DNA from 2 places in the Otoolea muris genome. Region 2 is predicted to be linked to the other one. Evidence: riboswitches for the same ligand, from Rfam matches in the RefSeq annotation. Region 2 holds a riboswitch; the other holds the start of a gene.
The links. A riboswitch is a leader RNA that binds a small molecule or an ion and turns the genes downstream of it on or off. The one in region 2 is predicted to bind molybdenum cofactor.
Positions count from the first base shown of each region.

Region 1 (7,736 bases), on a different contig from region 2:
CCTGGGCACAGCCACGACCTGCTCGGTGATTGATAGGAAGCGCGCTTACTTAGGGACGCTGATCATGCCGGGCATCGGTATTTCCCAGGAGGCGCTGTCCGAGCGGGCGGCCCAGCTCCCCCATATCCGCTTTGAGCGGCCGAAGCACCTGATCGGGAAAAATACCGTTGAGAGCATGCAGAGCGGGCTGGTGTACGGAAATGCGGCCATGATCGACGGCCTGATTGAGCGGATCGAGGAAGAGCTTCATGAGAAGGTGACTGCCATCGCGACCGGCGGCGCGGCAAAGCGGATCGTCCCGCACTGCCGCCGGGAGATTGTCTGTGATCCGGATCTGCTGCTCAAGGGGCTGTGGTATCTGTACTATAAGAACCGCGGGAATGGAGGCGGTTAAGGGGGGATCAGGAAAACACGGGGGCGGCTGATGCGCCGGATGCGTATGCCCGCCTTATCTGAACTGCTGCTGAAACTGTAGGTTACTGTCCACGCCCCAGCCATTGATTCAGGTTGTCTGAACCAATGTCAGTTAATTAAGCGAAATGAACGGTTGCAGGGCGTTGTCTGTCGTGAGAGGGCCGCCAAAGTCCGATTCCAAACCCAACGGAACCCCGCTCCCGCTCGGAGAAAAGCGCAGCGGACGCTAAGCTCGAAAAGACCTCGCTAAGCGCCCGCTGCGCTTTTCTCCGAGCGGGAGCGGGGTTCCGTTGGATACAGGAGCTGGCCACGGCGGCCTCCCCACGATAAACAACATCCCGCAATCGTCCGCTTAACTAACTGACATTGTTGTCTGAACCGTTACAACAACTGTAATAAAATCGTAATAAAAAGTTCAAAATTACTTGACAGATTTTGCCATACCGAGGTACAATGGGGAACAGATCAGTACCACAAAAGAAATGAATAGAAACATGCAAAGGAATGAATGATATGAACCCCATGCTTTACCACACCCCCATAGCAGCCCGTTTATCCCGTCTTTGCCGCTTTGTTTCCGGGGGCAAAAGGCTTCTGTCCGTGATTGGCGCCGCCTTGCTGCTCAGCTTTGTCTCCCCGTTTGCCAGCGCGGCAGACGAGACGGCGGAAGCATGGCAGGCCGTGTTTGACGCAGAGTATTATTATAACCAGAATCCGGATCTGCAGGCTGCGATCGGAAATGATCCGCAGGCTCTGTTTTCCCATTTCATGTCGAGCGGCATGCGCGAGTGCCGTCCCGGAAATGAAGAATTTGACGTGAGAGCCTATGTGTTCTACAATCCGGATTTGGTGAATCAGTGTAAAACGGATATCGCCGCGTATTACAGGCATTATATGACTGCCGGAAAGGCAGAAGGGCGTATCTGCCAGCCGCAGGGAAACGAAAACGGCCGGATCGGTACATATACGACCAATTATAACAGCGCCATCCCCAGGGCGGTCAACGTATGCCTGGCGGCGCAGAGGATCAACGGCACAGTGCTGCAGCCGGGCGGACAGTTCTCGTTCAGCAATGCCGTGCAGCCGAGGAGGCCGGAAAACGGCTATGTACTGGCTCCGGCAATCGGCGGCCAGGAGTATGGCGGCGGCATCTGCCAGGTATCCTCAACCCTGTATGCGGCGATGTGCCACGCTATGCTCCCGGCGTCGGAACGCCACCCGCATTCTTCCCCGGTGTCCTACCTGCCTGTGGGGCTGGACGCGACGATCTCCGAAGGGCATAAGGATCTCAAATTTGTGAATCCCTATCAGGAACCTCTTCTGATCCAGGCATCAGCGCAGGAGGGAAACCTCACGGTTACGCTGATCAGAGGCGAGGCGGCTATCGCAGAGATTCAGGCAGAGGCGGAAGCACAGGCAGCAGCAGAGGCGGAAGCACAAGCGGCGGCAGAGGCAGCAGCACAGGCGGCGGCAGAGGCGGAAGCACAAGCGGCGGCAGAGGCAGCAGCACAAGCGGCGGCAGAGGCGGAAGCACAAGCGGCGGCAGAGGGAGCAGCACAGGCGGCGGCAGAGACAGGAGATGAGGCACAAACCGGCGGATCGGCGGGCGGGGCTCAGTAGTTTATAGTTTCTAAGCGCCATAAAAGGGATATCTGAAACGAAAATGCCCGGATGTCCCTTTTTTGGGTATTTAGAAAGTACGGTTCTGTTTTAGACCGCGCAGCCTGTTATCAGCAATAAATTTCTTTTTCCAGGTTTTTTCGGCCATTCTACCTTCTTACCTCCCTGCATACAATAAAAAACATGCTTCGCAGATTTTCTATTGTCATGAAGAAAGATAATCTAAACTGCAAGATTCTTTCTCTCTTTTTCTGCTATTTTTTGTAAAACTGCATATAGCAGTGTAATATCTTGATTATATTTAGCTAAACGGATTTCCTTATTTACCGATAAAGTATATGTACTATTATTCATAATAATTATGCTAAATATAAACCAGACACTACAGTAGTGCATCTGAATAAAAAAATTTGTTTCAATAAGGAACTGTTCAGAAATAACTTACAGAACATATCGAACTGTACCAGCGGATTCAATTTCGGCGTAAAGAGAGCCGGGCTTGACATACCCATGCCGTAATCGTACAATGCAGGCAGAGAGGCATGGAAAACAGCACACAGGGGCGGACATAAAGCGGATATTAAAAATTTCAGGGAGAAATGTATGTGCGGCAGATACTATGTAGATGATGAGACAGCAAGGGCGATGGAAGCGCTGCTTCGCGGGCTGCAGGGAAAAATAAGGCGCGGGTCTATGGCGGCAGTGGGCCGGATGGCCGCCGGCGACGTGCATCCGTCTGAGGCGGCGCCGGTTCTTTGGGGAGAGGGAGGCGCGGTGCGCTGCGGATGGCAGCGCTGGGGATTTCCGGGCTTTCAGGGGAAGCGGGTGATTTTTAATGCGAGAAGCGAATCTGCGATGGAAAAGCCATTGTTTCGCGACAGCATCATGCACAGGCGGATAGCGGTTCCCGCGGCGGGGTTTTATGAGTGGAATTCCAGGAGGGAGAAAAGCCGGTTTTACAAAAAGGGCTGCCCGCTTCTTTTGATGGCGGGGTGCAGCAGGCAGTATGAGGACGGGGCGCATTTTGTGATACTCACAACAGCGGCCAATGGATCCATGAAGCCGGTGCATGAACGTATGCCCCTGATCCTGGAGTGGGACGAGGCGGCGAAATGGGTGCTGGATGACGCAGGGGTGAAGGAGATTCTTGGCAAAATGCCCTGCCTGCTGGAACGTGAATCAGATTATGAGCAGCTCAGCCTGTTTTAGGGCCTGCTTCTGACGATTCTGACACGCTCCGGGGCGGCCGGGGACGGTATGTATTCCATAAATTACCGCTTGAAATAGAAACGTATGTTTGCTAAAATGGAACCCAAGGAGGTGAACGTACGTTTGAAACGAATCATCTTTCATATTGACGTGAACGCAGCCTATCTCTCGTGGGAGGCGGTTTACCGGCTGGCCCACAGGGGGGAGAAGGTGGATTTGCGAACGATTGCGTCTGCCGTGGGCGGGGATGTGTCTGCGCGGCGCGGGATTATCCTGGCGAAGTCGATCCCGGCAAAGCGGTATGGGATCAAAACAGGCGAGACGCTTCTGGAGGCGAGAAGGAAATGCCCGGATCTGGTGATCGTGCCGCCGGATTATGGCCTGTATGAGAAATGTTCGGCTGCATTTATGGATATTCTGCGGGATTATTCGGATGCGGTCGAGCCGTACAGCATTGACGAGGCGTACATTGACATGAGCGCGAGCTGCCATTTGTTCGGGACGCCCGAGGAGGCGGCGGCGCAGATCCGGGACCGCATCCGGGAGGAGCTGGGATTTACGGTCAATGTGGGCGTATCGGCCAATAAGCTTCTGGCAAAGATGGCGTCAGATTTCAGGAAGCCGGATCAGGTACATACGCTGTATCCGGAGGAGATTCCGGAGAAGATGTGGCCGCTTCCGGTATCAGAGCTGTTCTTTGTGGGGCGGGCCACGGAGGGAAAGCTTCTTTCCATGGGTATCAGAACCATCGGGGAGCTTGCGGCCTGCGATCCGGCGTGGCTTAAACGCGTGCTGAAAAAGCATGGGGAGGTGATATGGGGCTTTGCCAATGGCATCGATCCCTCGCCGGTGGCGGCATCCGGCGGTTCGTACACAATAAAACCGGGTGCGCCGGCGGATGCGGGCGCGGGCCTGTCCGTTGGCGCGCCGTCCGGCGGGAATAAGGGATACGGGAACAGCGCCACGACGCCGTATGATGTGATGGACGCGCAGACGGCGAAGCAGACGCTTTTGGCTCTTTCCGAGACGGTTGCAGGCCGTCTGCGGGCGGACGGGGTGCAGATCGGGGTGGTGTCCGTGGGGATCCGGTATGCGGATTTTTCCTATGCCTCCCACCAGAGAACGCTGTGCGGCCCGACGGATCGGACCATGGAGATCTATGAGGCGGCGTGCGGACTGTTCCTGGAATTGTGGAACGGCCGGCCGGTCCGTCACCTGGGCGTGCATACAGGCCGGGTGAGCCGGGAGAATTACAGGCAGTTACGGATGTTTGACGATGTAAATGATGAGAAGCTTTCGAGGATGGACAGGGCTGTCGATGAGATAAGAGGGCGGTTCGGGGCCGGCGCGGTGCGGCGGGCCGTATTTTTAGACCAACAAATCGACATAAAGACCGAACCGTGAGAGGCGTAACTGTGAGTACATCTTTGGGAAAGAGGGGATGGCAATGGCATTTGGGATTGGCATGAATTCCCGCGGGGCGGACGCGGGCGGCGTCAGGGGAATCCAGCGGGAGATTGCATGTGAATGCTGGTTTACCAGCACCGGAAAGGCCACGCCTCTGATGCTGAAAATACAGGATGAGGACGGGGAGATCCAGACCATCCGGGAGATTATCGTGCATTCTCAGGAGAAAAAGACGTATGCCGGGGTTCCTTCCATCGAATATGACTGCACGCTGGCGCTGCATGGGCGCGGGATCAGGGCATGGCTTATTTATTATCAGGCAGAGAGCCGGTGGGTCATCAATTTTCGGTGACACGGCGCGCATGCATTGTTTTTGCGCCGGCCGTGCGGATGTTCATAAATATTTCAATAAATGCAGGTAACAGTTCAGGGTTATCTGAACCGTTACGAATGCGTGACAGCCGCAAGGTTCTTCTTTTTGTCTCATATTGACAGAGCGATTTCACCTGTGCTATACTGATTTCTGTAATCTGAAAAAAACAGTAAATTTCGAGCTGCTGCGCCTGAAACAGTGAAATCATGCTGCATGGCGGGCAGCCAATGGGTGGATGGGGAAACCCGCCCGCCTCCCGCATTTGGAAAGAAATGCATTGGAAAGAAATTGTGCTATGAAAAGGCTTGAATGCTTCCGCCTGTGCCGGAGCGCGTCTGAATGGAAATTTCAGCGCATCTTCGGGCGCTCCCGGGAAGAGTTGCCGCACGATTTTTGTTCCGGTGCGGCGTTTTCTTCGGAAATAATATTCAAGGGAGAGAGATACGATGAGAAAATCAAGCAGATGGAAGGTGTTTGCGGCGGCGGCCGCGGCGGCGGTATCGATGGCGGCCTGCTCAGGCTCTGCGGACAAGCCGGCTGAAACGGAGGCGGCAGAGACCGCGGCTGAGGTGGAGGCGGCGGCCCCGACAGAGGAGGAGACGGCTGCAGAAACCGGAGAGGCTGAGAGTGAGGAGCAGGAAAAGAGCGCGCAGGGCGTGCTGATGATGGCTACCACGACCAGCACGGATAATACGGGGCTTCTTGATTACCTTCAGCCGCTGTTTCTGGAGGAGACGGGCATTGATCTGCAGTGGACGGCTGTGGGGACGGGCGATGCGATCCAAAAGGGCATGGACGGCGAGGTTGATATTGTGCTGGTTCACTCCAAGGCCAAGGAAGAGGAGTTTGTGGCCAGCGGCTTCGGCGTGGAGCGCTTCCAGGTGATGTACAATGACTTCATTATCATTGGGCCCAAGGACGGTCCGGTTGCGGTGACGGACGATATTGAGTCTGTATTTAAGCAGGTAAAGGACGAGGAGCTGACATTTGTATCGCGCGGCGATAATTCCGGCACGCACAATAAGGAGACCGGGATCTGGGACAAGCTGGGGATTACAGATTATGAGAGCAATCCGAATTATGTGTCAGCCGGGGCCGGCATGGGCGATACGATCAATATGACGGATGAGAAGGGCGGCTACTGCCTGACAGACCGCGGAACCTGGCTCGCGAAAAAGGCGGATTACCCGGATATGGACATCATCTGTGAGGGCGACGCCAACCTTTTGAACCAGTACGGCGTGATTGCCGTGAATCCGGAGAAATACCCGGATTTGAACAATGAGGCGGCAAATACCTTTATTGAATGGATCTGCTCTCCTGAGGTTCAGGAGCTGATTGGCAAGTTCGGCGTTGAGGAGTACGGCGAGCCGTTATTCTTCCCCAACGCGGATCAGCAGTAGAAAGACAGAAAAAGGCGGCGGAGGATATCCGCGCTGCCTTAAGGCCAGCAAGGCCGAAACCGGGGCGGGCGGTGGCGCTGCGCGGTTTCGGCCTTTTTTAAGGGAGCGGGTTGAGTTGAAACAGGTATTTTCAGAATTTTTTGGCACAGTGGGCGTGATGGATTCGATCCGGGTCACGCTCATCATGTCGGTTTGGTCCACGATGATCGCGTCTGCGTTTGGGATTTCGCTCGGATTTTTGCTGGAAAGGCGGGAATTTCCCGGGAAACGGCTGGTGATCCGCCTCAACCGCACGCTGATGGGGGCCCCTCCGGTGGTGATCGGGCTTCTGGCCTATATGCTCCTCAGAAAGCGGGGGCCGCTCGGGAGCCTGCGGTGGGTGTTTACCATCAAAGGCATGGTGTTTGCGCAGGTTTTAATCATCACGCCCATTGTATGCGGGATGGTCTATTCCTACGCGGTGCGCACGGCTCCGGCGATCCGGGCGTTTGCGCGGCTGATGGGGGCGGACCGCCGGCAGACGGGGTGGCTTCTGTTAAAGGAAATGAAGCATGAGATGTATTTTGCCGTGGTGTCAGGCTACGGCCGCTCGATCAGCGAGGTGGGGGCCGTGTTTCTGGTGGGAGGCAATATTAAGAATCACACGCGCACCATGACGACCGCGATTTCAACCCTCAAGGGGGCCGGGGATTATTATGAGGGCGTGTTCCTGGGCGTGCTTCTGATGATAATGGCGTTTGCTGTACAGACGCTGGCCGACCATTTCAGGAGGGAGGAGCAGGGCGATGAGAATCTCTAATCTGAAAAAGCGGATGGGAACCTTTGAGCTTTGGATAGAGGAGATGAACCTGGAGAGCGGGCTGATCCACGGTCTGGCCGGCCCGAATGGCTGCGGCAAGACAACGCTCTCCAAACTCCTGACCGGGATCCTCACGCCGGATGAGGGGATGATGGATTTGGAAGGGCTGACGCCGCGCGACATTACCATGACAAGCCAGAAGCCGTATCTTCTGCACGATACGGTGTATGAAAACCTGATCCTTCCCCTGAAGCTGCGGGGAATGCGGCCGGATAAGGAGGAGACGGACGCATGGCTGGAGCGGTGCGGGTTAAAGGATAAGAAGCGCCAGTATGCCAGGAGCTTAAGCAGCGGGGAGCAGCAGAAGCTTTCGTTTATCCGCGCTTTGATATTCGGGCCGAAGCTGGTGATTGTGGATGAGACGCTCTCCAATCTGGATCCGGACAGCACGAAGCTGTTTGAAGAGCTGATGCTGGAACAGCAGAGGAAGCGGCCGATCACATGGCTGACG
Region 1 covers NZ_CALPCY010000026.1:23,293-31,028, forward strand. Annotated here, with positions in the region: gene NFS31_RS15540 (type III pantothenate kinase) at 1-394, shown strand, start outside; gene NFS31_RS15545 (VanW family protein) at 928-2,034, shown strand; gene NFS31_RS15550 (SOS response-associated peptidase) at 2,638-3,243, shown strand; gene NFS31_RS15555 (Y-family DNA polymerase) at 3,367-4,647, shown strand; gene NFS31_RS15560 (hypothetical protein) at 4,691-5,002, shown strand; molybdenum cofactor riboswitch at 5,186-5,312, shown strand; gene NFS31_RS15565 (ABC transporter substrate-binding protein) at 5,470-6,426, shown strand; gene NFS31_RS15570 (ABC transporter permease) at 6,542-7,225, shown strand; gene NFS31_RS15575 (ATP-binding cassette domain-containing protein) at 7,212-7,736, shown strand, end outside.
Region 1: it holds a riboswitch for molybdenum cofactor, as region 2 does, so the genes downstream of both, NFS31_RS15565 (ABC transporter substrate-binding protein) here and NFS31_RS04405 (DVU_1555 family C-GCAxxG-C-C protein) in region 2, are expected to answer to the same signal.

Region 2 (7,736 bases):
CGCTTTTACCATGCACTCCAATGTCTGACGCGCTTTGATCATGGCCATATTATATTTCTTCTGGCCGATCAGGCGCTCGGTATCCTTAATGCCGGTCTGAATTTTGTCCCAGCCACCTCCTGCCGGGTTGTCTGTAGTGCTCATAGGCTGTCTCCTTTGTACGGCAGCAGTCCATCTGATCCGCACGGCCGCGCCGCGCGTCCCCTGATGAAATACTGCGTATCGTGTCCTTAATGATGAATTACTATTATTATAATATATCGCGGGGTTTTATGCACGTCATTTTTGAAAAAATTGTTGACTTGCATAAAAAACCATGAAATGGTAATATATAGTTATTATTTACAAAAATCCCGGCTGATGCGGGGATAAAATTATGGAAATAATGAATAGATAAAAACGGCAAAAGCGAGCAGACTAAAGGAAAAGGCCATACATCCGTTATACAGCTACAACAAACGGGTGCGGACGGGCCGGACCGCAGGCCGCGCGCGGGGAGGGAGCATATGAGACTGCGCCATATACCGGGAGCAGAGGAGATGATAGAGAAAAGCCCGTATGTTGTCACACAGCCGTCAGAGCGGCGGGGAAGCTTTGGCACACTGTTTGGGAATACAAATCCGATCGAGATTGAGGTCGGTATGGGGAAAGGAAAATTTATTACAGAGCTGGCGATGCAGAATCCGGATAAGAATTTTATCGGGATCGAGAGGTATTCCACGGTGCTGGTTAAGGCGATCCGCAAAAGAGAGCGTCTGGAGACGCCGCTAGGGAACCTGTATTTCATGTGCCTGGACGCGGGAAATCTTGCGGAGGTGTTCGCCCCGGGCGAAGTGAGCCGCATTTACCTGAATTTTTCGGATCCATGGCCCAAAGAGCGCCATGCGGGCCGCCGGCTGACGTCGCCGAAGTACATGGCGGTTTACAGCCAGATACTTGCAGCGTCCGGCATTGTGGAGTTCAAGACGGATAACAGGGCATTGTTTGAATATTCCATGGAGTCCATCCCGCAGGCCGGGTGGAACATTCTCTATTCCACATTCGATCTGCACCAAAGCGATCTGGCAAAGGGAAATGTGATGACCGAGTATGAGACAAAGTTCTCGGCAGAAGGAAAGCCGATCTGTAAGCTGGCGGCTTCCCGGCTGCCTGTAAACTGCATATGATATAAAAAATAAGAGTGGAGTTTGCAGCATGAGCCTGAAAACAAAGGTGAGCCGCACGCTGTCAAGGGCAACGAGCGACAAGACGGAATTAAACAGAGCTGTTTTGAAATGGAAAAAGCAGTTCGACGAGGCTTCAAAGGTGTTAAGTGCTGACAGAAAAAAGAAGAGATAGGAGGAGTTGCAAATGGAAATGAGATTTACGAGTGAGAATTTCGAGGCGGAGGTATTAAAGTCAGACGTTCCGGTGCTGGTTGATTTTTATGCGGACTGGTGCGGCCCGTGCAAGCGGATGGCGCCGATCGTAGAGCAGCTCGCGGCGGAATATGAGGGAAGGCTGAAAGTCGGCAAAATGGATGTGGACGCCAACACGGATATGGCGGTGAAATACGGCATCATGTCCATCCCGACGCTCATTATTTTCAAAAACGGAGAAATCTTCCGCAGGGAAGCAGGGGTTCAGACCAAAAAGAGTATAGAGATGGCGATCGGCCAGGTTCTTTAGAGCGTATTTTAGAAATACTTTAGTAGTTGGGGCGGCATCTGCCCATAAAAGCGCTTCGCGGTTCTAAATGACATGCGTTTCCGGTAAGCGGGCGCAGCGAAGCGCAGAAGGGCAGACGCCTGCTGTCCTTATAATCTCTGTTGCAATAATAATGATACGTTTGGCGTCTGAACAGTTATCGTAACAGTCCAGATAGGTCAGCGCACCTGCTGCGCTGACCGTACGAAAGGCAGGCATACGGCCCGTCGCGAAGCGATTCTAAATGGCCGTATGCCCTGACAGTTCAGAGATTATCTGAACTGTTACCAGTTATCTAAAAAAACTGTAAAAAAAAGTTAAAAAAAGTGTTGACTTTTTCTGTGTTATAGGATAGAATATGTCATGTGTCACGGAGATGACAAAACAAAATAAAGACAAGCGCCTTTAGCTCAGTTGGTAGAGCAGTAGACTCTTAATCTATTTGTCCAGGGTTCGAGTCCCTGAAGGCGCACTGAGAAGTGCTGATTTTGCAGACGGAGAGCTGTGGGGTCGGCGCTTTTTTGTTTTGCGGTTTCAGAGATATGGCTGCCGAATGTAACAGTTCGGCCTTCGGCTCTGCGAGGTGTTTTTTGTGAGCGAAGGTCACAGAAAACCCGAGGGCAGCAATCAAAGAATCAGATTAAATTTGACTCCCGCTAAAAGGCTATGTTAAAATGAGATTTAAATGATTGCTGAAAAAGGGGGAATCTATGATGAAACTTGGATTTATTGGAACCGGGATTATCACGACAGCCGTTGCAACCGGCTTTTGCGAGAGCGGGATTGAAGGGCTGAGCATTGCCGTATCGCCGCGGAACCGGGAGCGGGCGCAGGCGCTCCGGGAGAAGTATCCGGACATTATCACAGTCGGGGCGGACAACCAGGAGGTCGTGGATCGCTCAGACTGGGTATTTGCAGCGCTCCTTCCGGCGGCTGCGGAGGAAGTGATCGCGGGCCTTTCGTTCCCCCCGGACAAGCATTTTATTAATCTGGTGGCTACGCTGAGTTTAAAGCGCGCAGAGGAACTGATCGGAACGCGCGCGATCATCGCCGACGTAGTGCCCCTCACCTTTGCCGCCAACCGCTTTGGGCCGGTCGTGGTGTATCCGCCGATCCCGGCAGTACGTGATTTGATGTCTCATGTGGGGACTCCGGTTCTGGTCGAAACACCGGATCAGATCGCGATTCTGCGCTCTGTCACAGGGCTGATGAGCGCCTACTACATGCTTCTGACGCGCCTGACCGGCTGGTGCGTGGACAACGGGCTGGACGAGCCCGCGGCCAGGAAATATGTGACTGCATTTACATCCGCGCTGTCCCAAAAGGCATCTGCATGGCCGGGTACACTCGAGGATCTGGCGAGGGAAATGACGCCGGGAGGGCTTAACTGGATGGGGCTGACCCATCTGGAGGAGAAGGACGCTTTCGGGCCGTGGACGGAGATATTGGGGCCTGTTTTAGAGAAGGTGAAAAAGGAATAATCTTCCAGTTCATGTACTCCCGGAATCTCGCTGTTCCTGATTTTGTGAGATGATTTTAGATGCGCACAAATTTATGAGGCGTACGTTGATTAAATTTGGGTGCATCTGGCGGAAAATCAGCCGCAAAGGCAGGTACAGAGAGATTCCGAGAGTACATGTTCGTTTTAAGGAGGAAGATATAGGAATAATAATAACATAATGGTGAAAAAAATTCATATTTATGAAATCATTCTATTGACAAACCCTATCAAAACGTGTAACATAACAATCAGATAATAACATATATAAATAAAACCATTCAGAAACAAATCTGTTTTTCGAGTCGAAGCTGCTGTGTGGCGGACACCGCTATATGCAGCCAGACCAATGGGTGATACCGGAAACGGTATCGCCTTCCGTGTTTGAAAAGGAAAGCAAATGAGATGTTCTGCTTATACTGGCATTGAGGCGTGGATTGAAACGTGGGAGAGCGTCCGCAGCGGGCGGGCTGTTGTTGTTTCGGGGCGCCTTTATGCCTTATAATCCTGTTTACGGGAGAGATCCGTTCTTTTTTCTCCCGGGGTGTTAAAAGCAGCCGCTGTCCTTTTCGGGCAGGGCTGCTTTTTTGCCGCGCGGGAAGACTGTGCGCCGGAGCGTGTTTAGAAGCGCTTATTATAAGAAAGGGGAGGTACGGTGGAATCAGATATTTTGATGCTGCATGAATTTTTGCAGTCCGGCAAGTGCTGTTCGCAGGCGCTTGCCGCCATGGGCTTAAGGCTAAGGGGAGAGGAAAGTGACGCGCTTGTCCGGGCGGCGGCCGGGCTGTGCCTGGGGGTGAGGAGCGGCCTGATCTGCGGGGCTCTGACAGGGGCGGCGATGATGCTGTGCCTGTTTGATCCGGCTCTGGCAGCAGGCGAGATGATCCCGGAGCTGACAGAGTGGTTCCGGGATACCTACGGGGAGCTCTACGGCGGAATCTCCTGCGACGAAATACTGGAAAGAGATATACATAATAAAGCCGTGCGCTGCCCTGCGCTGGTTGAAAGCACATACCGCCGTGCGCGGGAGATTTTAGAGGACGCCGGCTTTGACATTGATGATATGCTGGAACATCTGGAAGAGGAATGAGGCGGCGCGCCATTTGGGAAATGTCAGGCAGTCCGGGGAGGGCGGTTTGGGCGGTCTGCGCGCCGCTTTTCCCGGGAACTGTTCGATATTATACATTATATAAGGAGGAGTAAACCATGAAATTGAGAAAAATGGTGCTCAACATCAACGATGTGGATCGCATTTTTATGTGTGATCCGGAAAATGACCGTTTATCGGACGTCCTTCGCCGGTTAGGGCTGACCGGCGTGAAGGTGGGCTGCGGGACAGGCGTCTGCGGCTCCTGTTCCGTTATTTTAAACGGCCAGGTAATCCGCTCCTGCACGAAGAAGATCACGCAGGTTGAGGAGTATTCCAAAATCCGCACGATTGAGGGCATTGGCACGCCGCAGCACCCGCACCCGTTACAGGTTGCCTGGATGAATTACGGCGCGGTTCAGTGCGGCTTCTGCGTTCCGGGCTTTATCGTGTCCGCTTACCAGCTTCTGGAGGAGAATCCGGATCCGACCAGGGAAGAGGTGCGCGACTGGTTCCAGAAGACGAGAAATGTATGCCGCTGCACGGGTTACAAGCAGATTGTGGACGCGGTTATGGCTGCCGCAAAGGTGATGCGCGGCGAGTGCTCGATTGAGGATATTAAGTTTAAGAATCCCGAGGACGGCGAGTATTACGGAAAGCCCGTGGTGCGCCCGGACGCCCTGGCCAAGGTGACGGGCCTGGCGGATTACGGCGATGATCAGGCGCTTAAGATGCCCAGGGGCACGCTTTACGCGGCGGTGGTGCAGCCGAGAGTGACGCATCACGCAAAGCTTCTGGCGGTTCACACGGAGGAAGCGGAGAAGATGCCGGGCGTTGTGAAGGTGATCACGGCAAAGGATATCCTCGCGGCAGGCGGTACGAATATCATGGCCGAGGGCCAGTTCCACGAGAGAAGCACAGTCATGACGCCGTCCCGCAAGGTTCTGCAGGATGAGAAGATTTTCCGCTACGGCGACGTGGTGGCGCTTGTCGTGGCTGATACGCATGACCGGGCGCGCGCGGCCGCGGCGAAGGTTACGGTGGATATTGAGCAGCTTCCGGAATATCTGACCTACTTAGACGCGGTTATGCCGGACGCAATCCGCATCCATGAGGATACGGACAATATTTTCTGCGAGCAGCCGGTGTTAAAGGGCGTCGGCCTTGAGGATGCGGAGAATGTAAAGGATCTGATCGACGACGCGCCGCATGTGGTTGAGGGCAGCTTTTTCTCGAGCCGTGAGCCGCATCTGTCCATTGAGGGGTGCGTGCTTCAGGCATACTGGGGCGACGACGGGATGCTGACCATCCAGTGTAAATCCCAGTGCACGTATTCCTCCATCGGGCGTCTCGGAAACTGCGTGGGCGTTCCGAAGAATAAATACAGGATTATCATGAACCCCACAGGCGCGAGCTTCGGCTGGTCCACGAACGCGGGCGATATCGCCCTGGCAGCGGCCGCGGCGGTGGTGACAGGCGAGCCGGTATCCCTGTCCATGTCGTATGAGGAGCACCAGCATTTCAGCGGAAAGCGCTGCCCGGCTTACTCCAACGGACGCCTTGCCTGCGACGACGAGGGAAAGATCATTGCCGCGGAATTTGATTTCGGAATGGATCACGGCGCGTATTCCTGGGGCGGCGACGATGTTATGACCAAGCCGCCGAGGTTTGCGTTCTTCCCGTACAATGTCCCGAACGTGGCGGGCCTGTGCCGCGTGGCCAATACGAACCACGCCTTTGGCACCGCGTACAGAAGCTACGGCTCTCCGCAGGCATTTACCTTAAGCGAGCCGCTGATGGATATGATGGCAGAAGAGCTCGGCATGGATCCCTTTGAGTTCCGCTACAAGAATATCTGCCGCGAGGGAGATCTGAATATCAACAGCTACAAGTACCCGCAGTATCCCATGGAGCGGATGATGGATACCATGCGCCCGATCTATGAGAAGGCCGTAGCGGACGCAAAGGCCGCTGATACACCGCAGAAGCGCCGCGGCGTGGGCCTTGCATGGGGCGGCTTTAACGTGACAGAGGGTGTGACGGACAGCGCGGAGGTGGCCTTAGAGCTTGCAAAGGGCAATAAGATAAAGAAATACGACACATGGCATGCTATGGGCCAGGGCGGAACGGTCGGTTCTGTGATGGTGACGCTGGAGGCGCTCAAGAAGCTTAAAATCACGCCGGAGGATATCCAGCTTATCCAGAATGACACCAAGCTCTGCCCGGATACGGGTATGGCCGGCGCGAGCCGTTCCTTATATATGGACGGAAATGCAACCAAGATCGCGGCGGAAAAGCTCATGAACGCGATGCAAAAGGATGACGGGACGTTCCGCACCTATGACGAGATGGTGGCAGAGGGCATTGAGACAAAGTATGTGGGGCGCTATGAGACGACCGCCACGCCGGGCCTGTGCCGTCTGGATCCGAATACGGGCATCGGCGATCCGACGCCGGCATTCACCTACTGCTTAAATATGGCCGAGGTGGAGGTTGACGCCGCCACGGGCAAGACGACGGTGCTGAAATTCACCTGCGTGGACTTTGTAGGCCGTATCGGCAATATCGATGCCGTAAACGGACAGGCGTACGGCGGCATTTCCCACAGCATCGGCTTTGCGCTGAGCGAGAATTACCATGATGTGAAGAAGCACGCCAATATGTTCGGCGCGGGCGTTCCTTATATCAAGGATATCCCGGACGACATCAATGTGATCCACCTTGACGGGGAGGTTTCCGATGGGCCGTTCGGATCCACAGGCGCTTCCGAGGCGTTCCAGGCATCCGGGCACTGTGCGGTGACAAACGCGATTTACAATGCCTGCGGCGTGCGGATCCATGAGCTGCCCGCCCTGCCGGCAAAGGTAAAGGCCGGGATGGACGCGATTGCAAAGGGTGAGAAGCCAGAAGCCCCGAAGAAATACTTCCTTGGCTCGGATCTCTATGAGGAGCTGGAGAATATTAAGGAAAATCCGGTTGCGCCGGGACCGGGCGGACTCTATGTTTCCCTGGATGATCCCACGGCGGAGCGCCCGTTCTAAGATGGGATTTTTACAGGATTTTGAAAGGACGCTGGCAGAGCGCTGCCATCAGAATGAGCCTCCGTTCTGCCAGGCGGCCTGTCCGTTTCATATGGACATTAAGGGCCTGGAGGAAAAATGGAAAAAGGGCCGTTTTAACGCCGCATACCGGATGTTCCAGAATGCCGTGGGCTTTCCGCAGATCGTGTCCGAGATCTGCGAAAGGCCCTGCGAGGCCGCGTGCATCCGGGCGCAGGCGGACCGGGCGGTTTCGCTTGGCCTTATGGAAAGAGCCACCGTGGATTTTGCAAAACGCAAAGCGCCGAACGCCTACAACATGCCCTCAAAGGGCAGGAAAATCGCGGTGATCGGCGGGGGCTTAAGCGGCCTTGGCTGCGCGCTGCGCTTAAGCAATAAGAAATACGAGGTAACGGTATTTGAGCGG
Region 2 covers NZ_CALPCY010000004.1:81,906-89,641, reverse strand. Annotated here, with positions in the region: gene NFS31_RS04435 (SH3 domain-containing protein) at 1-144, opposite strand, end outside; gene trmB (tRNA (guanosine(46)-N7)-methyltransferase TrmB) at 507-1,166, shown strand; gene NFS31_RS04425 (hypothetical protein) at 1,195-1,338, shown strand; gene trxA (thioredoxin) at 1,351-1,668, shown strand; tRNA gene NFS31_RS04415 (tRNA-Lys) at 2,086-2,158, shown strand; gene NFS31_RS04410 (NAD(P)-binding domain-containing protein) at 2,397-3,167, shown strand; molybdenum cofactor riboswitch at 3,471-3,595, shown strand; gene NFS31_RS04405 (DVU_1555 family C-GCAxxG-C-C protein) at 3,840-4,274, shown strand; gene NFS31_RS04400 (molybdopterin-dependent oxidoreductase) at 4,391-7,312, shown strand; gene NFS31_RS04395 (pyridine nucleotide-disulfide oxidoreductase/dicluster-binding protein) at 7,314-7,736, shown strand, end outside.